One region of the Amycolatopsis carbonis genome, then DNA from elsewhere that is predicted to be linked to it. Evidence: predicted binding sites of a transcription regulator. Region 1 holds the regulator's gene; the other holds the start of a gene.
The links. Region 1 encodes HspR, which represses chaperone genes until heat shock. Its sites were predicted from a motif close to ANNTTGAGTNNNNNNNACTCAANNT; they were not measured.
Positions count from the first base shown of each region.

Region 1 (7,427 bases):
GGAGGGCCGGGCTTCACCGTGCTTCGCGAGGTCCGACAGCAACATCCCGGCGGCCGGGTGGAGGCCGGGTTCGGCTTCCCAGGCCTGCATGATCCACAGGTGCTGCAGCTGCGAAGCGGACCGGAGCTCGCGCATCAGTTCGACCCTGACGTCGTCGGCAGAGCTCATGGACTTTCCTCCCGGGCCGGACACTGTTCGAGCGCCCACTTGGTTGTGCCATACAAGTTTATGTCCTGATGGTTGCGTAGGGCAACTATCTAACCGGTGATATACCCCACGCGGCGTTCAGTAATCGGTAACCCGACCGGAGCAACGTTGCTGGCAAAGGGCCGCAGGGCGGCTACTCTGCGGACGAGCCGCAGTCAGGGGACGCGACGACAGCGTCTGCGAAGACTATTGAGGGGAACGAGGTGGGACAGTGGTGAATTCCCTCGGCACCGACCACAGAGGTCGGCCTGAGCCGGAGTGCCGCCACGGGTCCACCACCCGCCCGTGATCGCTCCACCCGCGTCCCCGAACCGCCCCCGACCTGCGAACGACACTCGATGACAGCCGATTCGATCAGCCCGATCCCCCGCTCGGCGGCGCCCCGCGAGACGCCTGCCGCCGTCGCCGCGATGGTGCGGCTGATCCGTGACACCTGGGCGATGTCCGAGCCCTTCATCCCGGAGATCTCGCAGTTCTTCTACGGGATGCTGTTCACGCTCGCCCCGGTCACGCGCGACTTCTTCCCCATCAACATGGAAGTGCAGCGCGGGCGGCTCGTGCGCGCGCTGGTGCACATCGTGCAGATGGTGGACCGGCCCGACGACCTCGTGCCGTTCCTGCGGCAGCTCGGGCGCGACCACCGCAAGTTCGGCGTGATCCCGCGGCACTACGAGGCCGTGGGCACGGCGCTGCTGGCCGCGTTGAAGAACCACCTGGGGCCTGAATGGACTGTCGCCGTGGAGCGGGCGTGGGCGGAGGCGTTCACCATCGTCGCGCGCGCCATGCAGGAAGCGGCGGCCGCGGACGTGAACCCGGCGTCGTGGCACGCGACGGTCGTCGAGCACCGGCGGCTGACGTGGGACCTGGCGCTGGTGCGGCTGCTGCCGGAGCAGCCCGTGCCGTACCTGCCGGGGCAGTACATGAGCGTGGAGGTACCGCAACGGCCGCGGCTGTGGCGCTACCTCTCGCCGGCCAACGCGCCGCGCGAAGACGGCGGCATCGAGTTCCACGTGCGTGCCGTCGACGGCGGCTGGGTCTCGCGCGCGATCGTGAGCCACACGCAGCCCGGCGACGTCTGGCGGCTCGGTCCGCCGCTGGGACGCATGGCCGTGGACCGTGAACGGTCCCGTGGCGTCGTGATGGTCGCGGGCGGAACCGGTGTCGCGCCGCTGCGCTCGATCCTCGACCACCTGGCGATGTGGGGCGACAACCCCAAGACGCGCCTGTTCTACGGCGGGCCGGCGCGAGAGGACCTCTACGACCTCGAGGAGCTGCGCGCGCTGTCGTCCACGAACCCGTGGCTGACCGTGACCCCGGTCGTCGAACGCGGCGACCACCTGCCCGGTTGCGAGCAGGGGACCTTGGCGGAAGCGGTTACGCGCTACGGCGCCTGGCCCGACCACGACATTCTCGTGTCAGGTTCTCCTTCGATGATCCGCGCGACGGTTTCCCGCATGCTGGTCGCCGGCAGCGTGCTGGGCCAGATCCAGTACGACCCGTTCACCATCGATTGATCCGCGCTGGGCGGTTATCGGCCCACGAAAAGCGTTCCCTGCCAAGGGAAACCGCGGAAGATCATTTTCACTGAGCGCCAGATCAGGTTTACCAGCCGTGTCGATAATTGCTCCGTTCGAGCGGGAACGGCGTTAACTACACCCGTTTTTCTCCAGTGGCGCCTACAGTCGGGATTCCTCGGGGGCGGCACGCGTACGCAAAGCCGCGTGAAGACTGAAACTGCTTGGCATGACTGGAGAAAACCGTTCCCGATGAGTGCTGAATCCGTGAAGATCGACCTTGCTCCCGCGGCGTTGCGCAGACCGCTGCCCGGTTCCGAGACCGCGCGGGTGATCCGCGAGAGTTTCGCACTGGTGGAGCCGAAAGCCGAGGAGCTGGCGCAGTACTTCTACGGGGCGCTGTTCGTGATCGCGCCGGATGCCCGCGATCTGTTCCCGGTGACGATGGCCACACAACGGAGCAGATTGTTGCGGGCGCTCGTGTACGTGGTGCAGATGGTGGACCGGCCCGACGAACTCACCACGTTCCTCGGCCAACTGGGCCGCGACCACCGGAAGTTCGACGTGGTGACGCGCCACTACGACGCCGTCGGAACCGCGTTGATCAGCGCGATGAAACGATTTCTCGGCAAAGCATGGACGCCCGAGGTGGAAACGGCGTGGACGTCGGCGTACCAGTTGATCTCCGAGACGATGCGCAAAGCCGCGGCGGAGGAGACAGGGCCCGCGTCGTGGAGCGGGACGGTGCTGGAGCACCGGAAACTCTCGGCCGACGTCGCGTTGGTGCGGGTGCGCACGGAGCAGCTGCTGCCGTATCGCTCCGGCGGCTACGTGAGCGTCGAGGTGCCGCAGCGGCCGCGGCTGTGGCGGTACCTGTCCATGGCGACGGCACCGCGCGACGACGGCTTGCTCACCTTCCACGTGCGCGCGGTGGTGGGCGGCTGGGTCTCACGGGCGATCGTGAACCACACGCACGCCGGCGACGTCTGGCGGCTGGGGCCTTCGCTGGGCGCGCTGTCCGTCGTGCCGACCGCCGACCAGCGGCCGCTGCTCATGATCGCGGGTGGCACCGGTGTCGCGCCGCTGATGGCGATCCTCGACGACTTGTCCCGCTGGAAGCGCAACCCGCCCGTGCACCTGTTCTTCGGCGGCCGCAAGCCGGGTGACCTGTACGCGCTCGACGAGCTGCGCCGCCTGGCCATCACCTCGCCGTGGCTCACGGTCACCCCGGTGACCGAGGAAGGCGCGGTCCCCGGCGGCGACCGGGGCACTCTGGCCACCGCGGTGACGCAGCGTGGCGCCTGGAAGGACCACGAGGTCCTCGTGGCGGGCTCGCCGGACATGATCCGCGGCACGATCGCGAAGCTGCTCGCCGCGGGCGTGGACCTCGAGCGGATCCGGTATGACCCGTTCACTTTGGACTAGTGTGCGGGTCCATGGAGATCACGATCCCCACCCCGGCCGGTGACATCGACGGTTACCTGGCAACGCCGACCGGCCCCGGCCCCTTTCCGGCCGTCGTGATCGTCCACGACGCCATCGGCCTGTCCAACGACGCGCGCGAGATCACCGACCGGTTCGCCTCCGAGGGATACCTGGCGCTCAGCCCCAACCTGTACTCGCGCGGCGGCAGGTTCCGCTGCGTGCGGCAGGTGTTCAAGGACATGTTCGCGCGCAGCGGCCGCGCTTTCGACGACATCGAGGCTTCGCGGGTCCTGCTCTCCGCCCGTGAGGATTGCAGCGGCAAGATCGGCATCGCGGGCTACTGCATGGGCGGCGGCTTCGCGCTCGTGGCGGCTTCGCGATCGTTCGACGTGTCGGCCCCCTACTACGGCCAGCTCCCGCGCGACTTGTCCGTCCTGGACGATGCCTGCCCGGTGGTCGCCAGCTTCGGCCGCCGCGACCCGTCTTTGCGCGGCGCCGCCACGAAGCTCTCGGCGGCCCTGACGGAATGCAACGTGCCACACGACGTGAAGGAGTACCCGGACGCGGGGCACAGCTTCGCGAACAAGATGGGCCCGGCGCCGGTGCAGGCGTTTGCGAAGGTGGTGGGGTTCGGGTACCACGAGCCTTCGGATCGGGATGCCTGGCAGCGGGTGATGACGTTCTTCGGGGAGTATCTGAAGACGCCTTCGAAAGGCTGACGCTGCTTCGCTACTTCACCGCGAGCGCCAACGGTCCACTCGAATCCACACCCCGGCGAGGGGACCACTCGCGCCGCAGACCGCGCGCGACGGGACCGCTCGCGCTGCAGACAGCGCGCGAAAGGACCACCCACGCCAGAACGCGAAACAGCCCCTCCGCCACCGACCCGGCGGCAAAGGGGCTGTCCCACAAGAACCTCAGCGGCGCTTGGGCTTCCACACCACCAGAGACGTCTGCTGCCGCATCGGCACCAGGTCCTTTCGGTACGAAGCGTGCACCGCCGCAGCGGCTTGTTCGGCGGCGGCGTACGCGGACGCCAGTTCCTCGGTCAGCTCGTGTACCCGCGCCCGCAGGGCGTCGACCTGGTTTTCCAGCTCGATGATCCGCTTGACGCCCGCCAGGTTGACGCCGTCCTCCTGCGAGAGGCGCTGGACCTCGCGCAGCAGGGCGATGTCGCGCATGGAGTAGCGGCGGCCACCGCCGGAGGTGCGGCCCGGGGAGACCAGGCCCTGGCGGTCGTAGGAGCGCAGGGTTTGCGCGTGGAGGCCCGAGAGCTGGGCTGCCACGGAGATCACGAACACGGGGGTGTCCTCGTCCGCGCCGTGCGGGAGCCCCGGGATTCCGCCGAACATGACCCTCACCTGCCTTCGAGCATCTCGGTCACCTCAGGCCGCGGGTCGTGGCCCTTCATCGCCTCCGCGTAGGCCTCGAGGGCCTCGCGCGCCTTGTCGTCCAGTTTCGCGGGGACCGACGCCTGCAGGGTCACGAGCAGATCACCCTGTGAACCGTCCCGCTTCTGAATGCCCTTTCCGCGCACGCGCAACACTCGGCCACTCGCGGTCCCCGCGGGCACCTTCAGCGACACCTTGCCCTCGAGCGTCGGCACCGTGATCGTGGTGCCCAGCGCGAGCTCGGTGAAGTCGACCGGCACGGTCAACGTCAAATCCAGGTCCTTGCGCCCGAACAGCTTGTGCGGCGCCACGTGCACGCGCACGTACAGGTCACCGGCCTGCGCGCCACCGCGGCCGGGCTCGCCCTGGCCCGCCAGCCGGATCCGCTGGTCGTCGTCGACGCCCGGCGGGATGCGCACGGTCAGCGTGCGGGTGCGGGTGCTGATGCCCTCGCCGCCGCATTCGGGGCACGGGTCGTCGATGATCTGGCCGCGGCCGCGGCAGTCGCGGCACGGCTCGGAGAACGCGAACGCACCCTGGCTGCGGCTGACGAGACCCGAACCGCCACACGTCGGGCACTGGCGCGGCGACGTGCCCGGCTTCGCGCCGTTGCCGCCGCACGTCGAACACGTCGCGGGGCTCGACAGCCGCAGCGGCAGGGTCGCGCCCTTGACCGCCTCGGTGAAGTCGATCCGCACATCGGTCTCGACGTCGGCACCGCGCTGCGGCCGGTTGGCCGTGGCGGCCCCGCCGGCCCGGCCCTGTCGGCCGAAGATGCCGCCAAGGATGTCGCCGAGCCCGCCGAAACCGCCCTGCTGGGCAGCGCCGGCCTGGCCGAAGATGTCGCCCATGTCGAAGCCGCCCGCGCCGCCGGCACCGCCCGGGAACCCGCCGCCGAAGCCGCCGGAGCCGAAGAGGCGCTGGGCCTCGTCGTACTCCTTGCGCTTGGCCGCGTCGGACAGCACGCCGTAGGCCTCGGACACGGCCTTGAACTTGTTCTCGGCCGCGGTGTTGCCCGCGTTGGCGTCCGGGTGGTTCTCCTTGGCCAGCTTGCGATAGGCCTTCTTGATCTCGTCCGCAGTGGCGTCGGAGGAGACACCCAGCTCTTTGTAGAAGTCCTTGCCCATCCACTCCCGAGCACTCATCGGGTGCCTCCTCCTTTCGCTACGAAACGGTTGTTACTGCTGGTTCGGCTCATCGATCGACCCGTCCAGCGGCAGCTCGCCGCCGACGGGCGGGTCGACCGGTGCCGCGGCCGGCTCGTGGTCGGTGACCCCGACCAGCGCCGCCCGCAGGACCCGGTCGCCGAAGCGGTAACCGCGGCGCATGACCACGGTGACCGTCGGACCCGCCACGTCCGGCGAGGTGTTGTGCTGCACGGCCTCGTGCACGCTCGGGTCGAAGGCTTCGCCCTCGGCGCCGAACGACTCGAGACCGGCTCGCTGCAAGCCGCTCACCAGCTTGTCGCCGACCGCCTTGAACGCACCGGTGAGATCACCGTGCTGCTCGGCCCGCTCGAGGTCGTCGAGCAGGGGGAGCAGGTCGCCGACCACCGACGCCTTCGCCTGCAGCACCACGCCCTCGCGGTCGCGGTCCACACGTTTGCGGTAGTTGGCGTACTCCGCCTGCAGTCGCTGCAGGTCGGCTGTGCGCTCGGCCAGCTGCTTCTCGACGTCGGACGCGACCGTGACCGCGTCGTCCACCGAGTCGCCGAGCGAGGGGCCCGCGTGCTGCGCGGGCGCCTCGTCGACCCTGACTTCTTCCGGGGCAGGAGGACGGACCTCACCGGTCTGCGGGTCGACCCGCCGCCGGTCACGCACGACCACCGGTTCCTCGGGGCCCCGGCCCTCGGCTTCGGAGTGTCGTGGGGTCACTTCTTCTCGTCCTCTTCCACGATCTCGGCGTCGACCACGTCATCGGCCTTGTCCTGCGCCGCGTTCGCGGCGTTCGGGTCGCTCGTCGCGCCGCCCTCTGCGCCCTGGTTGGCATACAGCGCGGTGCCCAGCTCCTGCGAAGCCGTGTTCAGCTTCTCGATGGACTCGCGGATCTTGGCCGAGTCGGTGCCCTTCAGCGCCTCGTTGGCCTCGTCGATGGCGGTCTTGACCTTGCCCTTGAGGTCCTCGGGGAGCTTGTCCTCGTTGTCCTTGACGAACTTCTCGGTCTGGTAGACGAGAGTCTCCGCCTGGTTGCGGGTCTCCGCTTCCTCGCGGCGCTTCTTGTCTTCCTCGGCGTGGGCCTCGGCGTCCTTGACCATGCGGTCGATGTCGTCCTTCGGCAGCGCGGAGCCACCGGTGATCGTCATCGACTGCTCCTTGTTCGTGCCCAAGTCCTTCGCGGTCACGTGCACGATGCCGTTGGCGTCGATGTCGAAGGTGACCTCGATCTGCGGCACGCCACGCGGGGCCGGCGGAAGACCGGTCAGCTCGAACATGCCGAGCTTCTTGTTGTGCGCCGCGATTTCGCGCTCACCCTGGAACACCTGGATCTGCACCGACGGCTGGTTGTCGTCCGCCGTGGAGAAGATCTCCGAACGCTTGGTCGGGATCGTGGTGTTGCGCTCGATGAGCTTGGTGAACACACCACCCTTGGTCTCGATGCCCAGCGAAAGCGGGGTCACGTCCAGCAGCAGGACGTCCTTGACCTCACCCTTCAGCACACCGGCCTGCAGCGCGGCACCCACGGCCACGACCTCGTCCGGGTTCACGCCCTTGTTCGGCTCGCGCCCGCCGGTCAGCTCCTTGACCAGGTCCGACACGGCCGGCATGCGGGTGGAACCACCCACGAGCACGACGTGGTCGATGTCGCCGACGGCGATGCCCGCGTCGCGGATCACGTTGTTGAACGGGTTGCGGGTGCGCTCGAGCAGGTCCGCGGTGATCTTCTGGAACTC
Region 1 covers NZ_CP127294.1:1,844,867-1,852,293, reverse strand. The annotation lists gene QRX50_RS09150 (MarR family winged helix-turn-helix transcriptional regulator) at 1-168, opposite strand, end outside; gene QRX50_RS09145 (globin domain-containing protein) at 546-1,721, shown strand; gene QRX50_RS09140 (globin domain-containing protein) at 1,974-3,146, shown strand; gene QRX50_RS09135 (dienelactone hydrolase family protein) at 3,158-3,865, shown strand; gene QRX50_RS09130 (heat shock protein transcriptional repressor HspR) at 4,064-4,498, opposite strand; gene dnaJ (molecular chaperone DnaJ) at 4,504-5,682, opposite strand; gene grpE (nucleotide exchange factor GrpE) at 5,716-6,411, opposite strand; gene dnaK (molecular chaperone DnaK) at 6,408-7,427, opposite strand, start outside.

Region 2 (7,427 bases), 940 kb from region 1:
TACCGCGTGCGCATCCGCCACGCCAAAGTGGACGACGCCGTCATCGAGCGCCTCTACAGCGAGTCCGTCGCCGGCGGCACGGGCGGTGACTTCAACCACTCAACAACCGGGTCGTGCTCCGCATCGTCCGCCACGGCGAGTGGCGCTTCACCGGCCCGCGCCGTACCACCACGACCGTTTCTGGTGGACAGTTCATCGTGCGGCTCAACGATCCCTCGTGGACGTTCGAGGTCGAGCCGCGCACCACGGCGCTGGTCCTGCAGCTGCCCGTGGAGCCCCTGCGCCCTTATCCGGCCGACCGGCACGTGGCCGGCAGTGTCGAGGCGCCCGAGCTTCGCCTGCTCGTGGCCCAGACCCGCGCCATCGAGGCGTCCGTCGACACCCTCGGCCCGGCCGGCCTGCAGGCCGCGCGCGCCGCCCTGGTGGAGCTCACGCGCGGCGTCGTGTGCGGCCACGTGGACGCCACGGAGCCCCAGCTCGCCCCCACCCTGGCCGCCGCCGCGCGCGACCTCGCCGACTCACTGCCGGCCGACCCGGAGCTCAGCCCCGCCGTGGTGGCCGCGCGCCTGAACGTCTCGTCCCGCACCCTGCAGCGCGCCTTGTCCGCGACGGGCGAACCGCTCGGCGCCTACGTCCGCCGTCGCCGCCTCGAGCGGGCCCGCCTGGACCTCACCTCGCACGTCACGGTGTCCGAGGTCGCGGCACGCTGGCAGTTCGCGGACAGCAGCCATTTCATCCGCGCGTTCAAATCGCGCTACGGCATGACGCCGACGCAGTTCGTGAGGTCGGCTCAGCGGTAGTTCGTGAACTGCAACGCGATCTCGAAGTCCTTGCCCTTCAGCAACGCGATCACGTCCTGCAGCTGGTCCTTCTTCTTGCCCGACACCCGCAGCTGGTCGCCCTGGATCTGGGCCTGGACGCCCTTCGGGCCTTCGTCGCGGATGAACTTGGCGATCTGCTTCGCCTTGTCCGACGCGATGCCCTGCAGGATCTTGCCGCCGATCTTGTAGATCTTGCCGGACAGCGCGGGCTCGCCGGCTTCGAACGCCTTCAGCGAGATGTTGCGCTTGATCAACTTCTCCTTGAAGACCTCCACGGCGGCGAGCGCCCGCTCCTCGGTCTCCGACTCGATCGTGAGCGCTTCCTCGCCGGCCCAGTCGATGGTCGTGCCCGTGCCGCGGAAGTCGAACCGCGTGCCCAGCTCCTTGCTCGCCTGGTTCAGCGCGTTGTCCACCTCCTGGCGGTCGACCTTGCTCACCACGTCGAAAGAGGGATCCGCCACGTGTCCTCACACCTCGTACTCGCTCGTCAGGGGCCACCAGCCTAGCCCCTGTCACCCTGGTGGGGTCCCCGGTTGATCGGCGCGTCGGGCGGTTGGGTATCCTTCTACGCGGCCGGTCACCCGGCCATGGCAGGTTACCCAAGCGGCCAAAGGGATCTGACTGTAAATCAGACGGCTCAGCCTTCGGGGGTTCGAATCCCTCACCTGCCACACCAACCCTCGCGAAGATTCGCGAGGGTTTGTTCTTTGCTAGGTGCTCAGCTTCGTCGGGGTCACCACCACCGCGACGGAGAACAACTCCGCGAATCGCTCAGGCGTGTCAAACAGTGCCGCGATGCGCTCGGTGTACTTGGCTAGGTACTCGGGGTTCCGGTCGGCCGGCGGGGCCGTCGCGGGCGCGGCCAGGCCTTCGATCCGTACGACGTTGCGGCCGACGTCGGTGACGTCGAGCACCAGACTGACCTTCGGGTTGCTGGCGATGTTGCGCAGCTTCGCCGTGCCGGGGCGGCTGTAGAGAAGGAAGGTCTCGTCGTCGCGCGCGAGGAACCACACGGGCACGGTGACCGGCTGCCCGTCCGGGCGCACGGTGGAGAGCCACGCCATCAGGTTGTGGTCCAGCCGCGCCTCGACCCGTTCGCGATCGGCGAGTGGCAGGTGCGTCGTAAGTTCCACAGCGGTCCCTCCACAGTGGGTGCCCCGTGAGGCTAACGGCGACGTCCGACAATTTCGGGTGATCAAACGCCGGACCAGGGGATTCACACCCGGGTGGGATGGCAGACTTCCGGACATGGGCGAGGTCATCGGGTTCCATTCGTTCCGCAGCAGCTTCCCCGCACCGCCGCCGGGCTGGCACGACGCCCACGCCGGCGCCCTCGACGAGTTCGACCACCTCATGATCTACGTGTGCCGCGCGGCGGTGCCGTCCGACGTGGACGTCGAGGACCCCACCTACGAGGCCTGGGACGACTGGGACGTCCAAGCCCTCATCGACGCCCTCGGCGGCCAGTCGCGGCTCGACGAGCTCCTCCTCGACCCCGCCACCGCGCCCACCCTGCTCGCCCGCCTGCCGGAATCGCTGGAGCGCCACCGCCAGGTCGTGATCGACATCGACATCTACTACGCCCTCACCAAACTCGGCTCCATGCTCGGCCGCGTCGAGGCGACGTAGGCATCACGGCGCCTGGGGAGGGAGTGCCGATTGAACACTGTCGCCCTCCTCACACACCCGCCTTCACGCAACACCAGCGAAACGTGCGTGCTGTCCACTCGACGCAACATCGAGGAGGACTCATGCCCGAGGTCGTGTTCCGAGTGCGCTGGCCGGATTCCTCGGTGCAGCGGTGCTACTCACCGTCCACTGTGGTCGAAGAGCACTTCACCGCTGGGGAGGCGTACCCCGTCGCGGAGTTCGTCGAGCGGTCGCGGGCGGCGTTGACGCTCGCGTCGGAGCGGGTGCTCGCGCGGTTCGGCTTCCCGTGCTTACGGGCGGCGGCGCAGCTCGCCGACATCGAGCGGCGAGCGGGAGCTTTCCGAGGCCGAGAAGAACAAGTGGTCGTGGAGGGCTTCGAACAGTGAAAAGCCCCCGTTCCCAACGGAAACGGGGGCCAGTCACGCAACCACTCACGCAGCCTGCGGAACCTCCGAAGAAGCAGGCGTCAACGCCAGCTCCAGCACCTCACGGACGTTCGCCACAGCGTGCACATCCAGCTGCGACAGCACCTCCGCCGGCACGTCGTCCAGGTCCGGCTCGTTGCGCTGCGGGATGATCACCGTCTTCATCCCGGCCCGGTGGGCGGCGAGCAGCTTCTGCTTCACGCCACCGATCGGCAGCACGCGGCCGGTCAACGAGACCTCGCCGGTCATCGCCACGTCCGCGCGAACCACGCGGCCGGACAGCAGCGAGGCCAGAGCCGTCGTCATGGTGACGCCGGCCGAGGGGCCGTCCTTCGGCACCGCGCCCGCGGGGACGTGGACGTGGATGCCGCGGTCCTTCAGATCGCTGACGGGCAGTTCGAGCTCCGCGCCGTGCGAGCGCAGGTACGAGAGCGCGATCTGCACCGACTCCTTCATCACTTCGCCGAGCTGGCCGGTGAGCTGAAGGCCCGTCGAGCCGCTCTCCGGGTCGGCCAGCGACGCCTCGATGTAGAGCACGTCACCGCCGGCGCCGGTCACGGCCAGACCCGTTGCGACGCCCGGAATGGACGTGCGCTGGGTCGAGGTCGGCAGCGAGGACTCCGGCACGTGGCGCGGGCGGCCCAGGTAGGTCTCCAGGTCGGCCGCGTCCAGGGAAACCGGCAGCGCGGCCTCGTCCAGAGCCACCTTCGTCGCGATCTTCCTCAGCAGCTTGGCGATCGTCCGGTTCACGTCGCGCACGCCCGCCTCGCGGGTGTACTCGGCGGCGATCCGGCTGAACGCCGCGTCGGTGATCACCACGTCGCCGGTCGTGAGGCCGGCGCGCTCCAGCTCGCGCGGGAGCAGGTGGTCACGGGCGATCGTCACCTTCTCGTGCTCGGTGTAGCCGTCGAGGGTGACGAGCTCCATGCGGTCGAGCAGCGGGCCGGGGATGGTCTCCAGCGCGTTGGCCGTCGCGAGGAACACGACGTCGGACAGGTCGAGCTCCACCTCGAGGTAGTGGTCACGGAACGTGTGGTTCTGCTCCGGGTCCAGCACCTCCAGCAGGGCGGCCGTCGGGTCGCCGCGGTAGTCGGCGCCGACCTTGTCGATCTCGTCGAGCAGCACGACCGGGTTCATCGAGCCGGCCTCCTTGATGGCCCGCACGATGCGGCCCGGCAGCGCGCCGACGTACGTACGCCGGTGCCCGCGGATCTCCGCCTCGTCCCGGATGCCACCGAGGGCGACGCGCACGAACTTGCGTCCCATGGCCTTCGCCACGGACTCGCCCAGCGACGTCTTGCCGACCCCGGGAGGGCCCGCGAGGGCGAGCACGGCACCCGAACGGCGTCCGCCGACCGGGCCGAGCCCCGACTCCGCGCGGCGCTTGCGCACGGCCAAGTACTCGATGATGCGTTCCTTGACGTCGTCGAGGCCCGCGTGGTCCGCGTCGAGCACGGCGCGCGCGGCGGCGATGTCGTAGACGTCCTCGGTGCGCTCGTTCCAGGGCAGCTCCAGGACGGTGTCGAGCCAGGTCCGGATCCAGCCGCCCTCGGGCGACTGCTCGGAGGTGCGCTCCAGCTTGTCGACCTCGGCCAGCGCGGCCTTCTTCACGTTGTCGGGCAGGTCGGCGGCCTCGACGCGGGCGCGGTAGTCGTCGTCCTCGGCGGTGCCGTCGAGCTCACCGAGCTCCTTGCGGATCGCCTCGAGCTGGCGGCGCAGCAGGAATTCCTTCTGCTGCTTGTCCATGCCCTCCTGGACGTCCTTGCGGATGGTGTCGGTCACTTCGAGCTCGGCGAGGTACTCCTTGCTCCACTCCATGGCCCTCTCGAGCCGCTTGCTCACGTCGAGCGTGGTGAGCAGCTCGATCTTCTGCTCCGTGGCCAGGTACGGCGCGTTGCCCGACAAGTCCGCGATCGCGGAGGGCTCTTCGACCTGCTGGACAGCGTCGATCATCTGCCAGCCACCACGCTGCTGGAGCAGCGAGATGACCACGGCCTTGTACTCCGACGCGAGCTGCGTGGAGCGGTCGTCGGTGAACTCGGTGGCCTCGTCGGCGTGGACCCAGCGCGCGGCGCCGGGACCGTCCGCGATGCGGCCCACCACGGCGCGGCCGGTGCCGCGCAGCAGAACGGCGGCCTTGCCGCCGGGAACCCGGCCGATGCGCTCGACGGTGGCGACCGTGCCCATCTCGGCGTACTCGCCGTGGATGCGGGGGACGATCAGCACTTCGGCCTTGGTGGCCGCGCCGGAGCGGATGCCGGGGAACGACGCCGTCGCGGGCGTCTTGGCCTGAGCGGACTCCACTGCGCCCCGGGTCTCGGCGTCGGTGAGGTCGAGCGGGACCACCATGCCCGGCAGCACGACGTCGTCATCGAGCGGGAGAACGGGCAGGAGGCGGGGATCTGACATGTGCACTCCTCGATTAGTTGAGTCTGCCTTGCTCAACTATCTGTGGGGCGGGTTTGTTTCCCGAGGAGTGTTCGCTGGCAGCGATCAGGCATCTGCGCAGGTCAGGGGTACGTGGGCCCGGTCACGGCGGCTGTGCGACCCCCCCAGCGCGGTCCGTGCTGGTGGCGGGCAGCGTGTCCGGTTGAGGCCACGATGGGACCTGTCCCGCGAACCCGGTAGTAGTTCTTGACCCCATGATGGTTATGCGACTCTGGCTCGCACGGCTGCGTGAGACCCGGGAACTGACTGAACTGGGCCGGCTTCGGGCGGCGGCAGGTGATGTGCGCGGTGCGAACGTTGCTTTCCAGCTTGTCGTGGACTCCTCTGACACTCATGACGGGCTCAAGGCGGCGCTGCACCTGTGGGTACTGCACGTCAGGTCGGGGCAGGTCGGGTCGGGTCGGGTCGGGTCGCGCTCGCACGAGGCGTTCCGCGACGCGGTGCGGCTGGCGGCCACGGCCGAATCGGCCGCCGTCGGCCAGGCGTGTGTCCACATCGGTGACCTGATCGGCGCGCGGTACTCGAGCCTCCCCGGGATAAGCGCCGCTCGCGGCGCCTTCGAGGAAACGATTCGCTCGGGCGGCCGAGACCTGGCCCCGAACGCGGCGCTCGGTCTCGCGTTGATGCTCTGGGGAACCTCACAACCACGTGAGGAGGTCATCTCGGCGTTCCGGCTCGCGATCGAATCCGGGGATCCCGAGTGTGCGAGCACGGCGACGGAATGGCTCAAGACGTACCGACGTCGCATCAGCGAGGCGGAAGCGTGGGACCCCGTAACCCGGCGATGCCCTGGCCCACGACCGGCCCCTGTTGGCAGCCGGGTGGGATCCGGTGGTGCCGATGCAACCGCAGGCCAGCCCCCGTCGAAGCCGGGTTCGTCGCGCCCGGCCCCACGGCGACGGCACCTGCGCAGGTCAGGGGTACGTGGGCCCGGTCACGGCTTCTCCGCCACCCCGCACCACGCGAACGGCCGCGTCTCCGCCTCCAGCGCCGACACCGGCCGGTCCGGCCGCCAGTCCGGCAGTGCGGACAGGCCCGGATCCAGCAGGGGCCAGCCGCCGAACCACGGCCGGATCTCGGCGTCCGAGCGCAGGTAGGCGGGGTTGGACGTGTCGCGGTAGGCGTCGATGAAGGACTTCACTTCGGCAGCGCGGTCCGGCGGCGCGTCGTCGCGGCACGTGCCGTGCGTCACGGCCAGCCACGAGCCGGGGGCGAGCTTCGCGCGGTAGGTCGCCATGAGCCCGTCGGGGTCGTCGTCGGGGCCGATGAAGTGCAGCACGGTGATCATCAGCAGGCACACGGGCTCGGACCAGTCCACCAGCCGTCGCGTGGTCTCGTCGGCGAACAGCGCCTTCGGGTCGCGGATGTCGCGCTGCACGAGGCCGGCCCAGTCGCTCGCGTGCTCGCGTTCGAGGATCACGCGCGAGTGCGCGGCGGCCACCGGCTCGTAGTCCACGTACACGACGGACGCGCGCTCGTCGGCCGGCAGCCGCTCGCGCACGATCTCGTGGACGTTCCCCGCCGTCGGCACACCCGAGCCGAGGTCCACGAACTGCCGGATCCCGGCGTCGAGCGCGGCGCGCACCACGCGGTTCATGAACGCCCGGTTCTGCCGCGAGATGGGCCGGATCAGCGGCCACACCTTCTCCACGCGCCGGCCGAACTCGCGGTCGACGGCCCAGTTCTGCGAACCACCGAGGTACCAGTCGTAGACACGCGCGGCCGACGGCTTCTCGACGTCCACCCCGGCCGGCGCGTCCGGCGCGGTCACGGCTTCTCCGCGACCCCGCACCACGCGAACGGTCTGGCCTCGGCCTCCACCGCGTTCAGCTCCCGCTCCGGCCGCCAGTCCGGCAGGTGCACGATCCCCGGCTCCAGCAACGGCCAGCCACCGAAGAACGGCACGATGTCGTCGCGATCGCGCATCCAGACGGGGTTGCTGGTCTTGCGGTACTGCTCCACGAACCAACGCAGGCCTTCGAGTGCCGGGCCGTCGCCGTCGCCCTCGCTCATCTGCGAGATCGACAGCCAGCTGCCCGGCGCGAGCGCGTCGCGGTAGACCTTGACGAGGCCCTCGGGGTCG
Region 2 covers NZ_CP127294.1:909,811-917,237, reverse strand. The annotation lists gene QRX50_RS04510 (helix-turn-helix transcriptional regulator) at 114-800, shown strand; gene QRX50_RS04505 (YajQ family cyclic di-GMP-binding protein) at 791-1,282, opposite strand; tRNA gene QRX50_RS04500 (tRNA-Tyr) at 1,411-1,492, shown strand; gene QRX50_RS04495 (TIGR03667 family PPOX class F420-dependent oxidoreductase) at 1,532-1,954, opposite strand; gene QRX50_RS04490 (hypothetical protein) at 2,070-2,450, shown strand; gene QRX50_RS04485 (MSMEG_0570 family nitrogen starvation response protein) at 2,573-2,857, shown strand; gene lon (endopeptidase La) at 2,903-5,305, opposite strand; gene QRX50_RS04475 (SAM-dependent methyltransferase) at 6,279-7,115, opposite strand; gene QRX50_RS04470 (SAM-dependent methyltransferase) at 7,112-7,427, opposite strand, start outside.
Region 2: the regulator HspR is predicted to act here: its motif matches at 5,320-5,344, upstream of lon (endopeptidase La).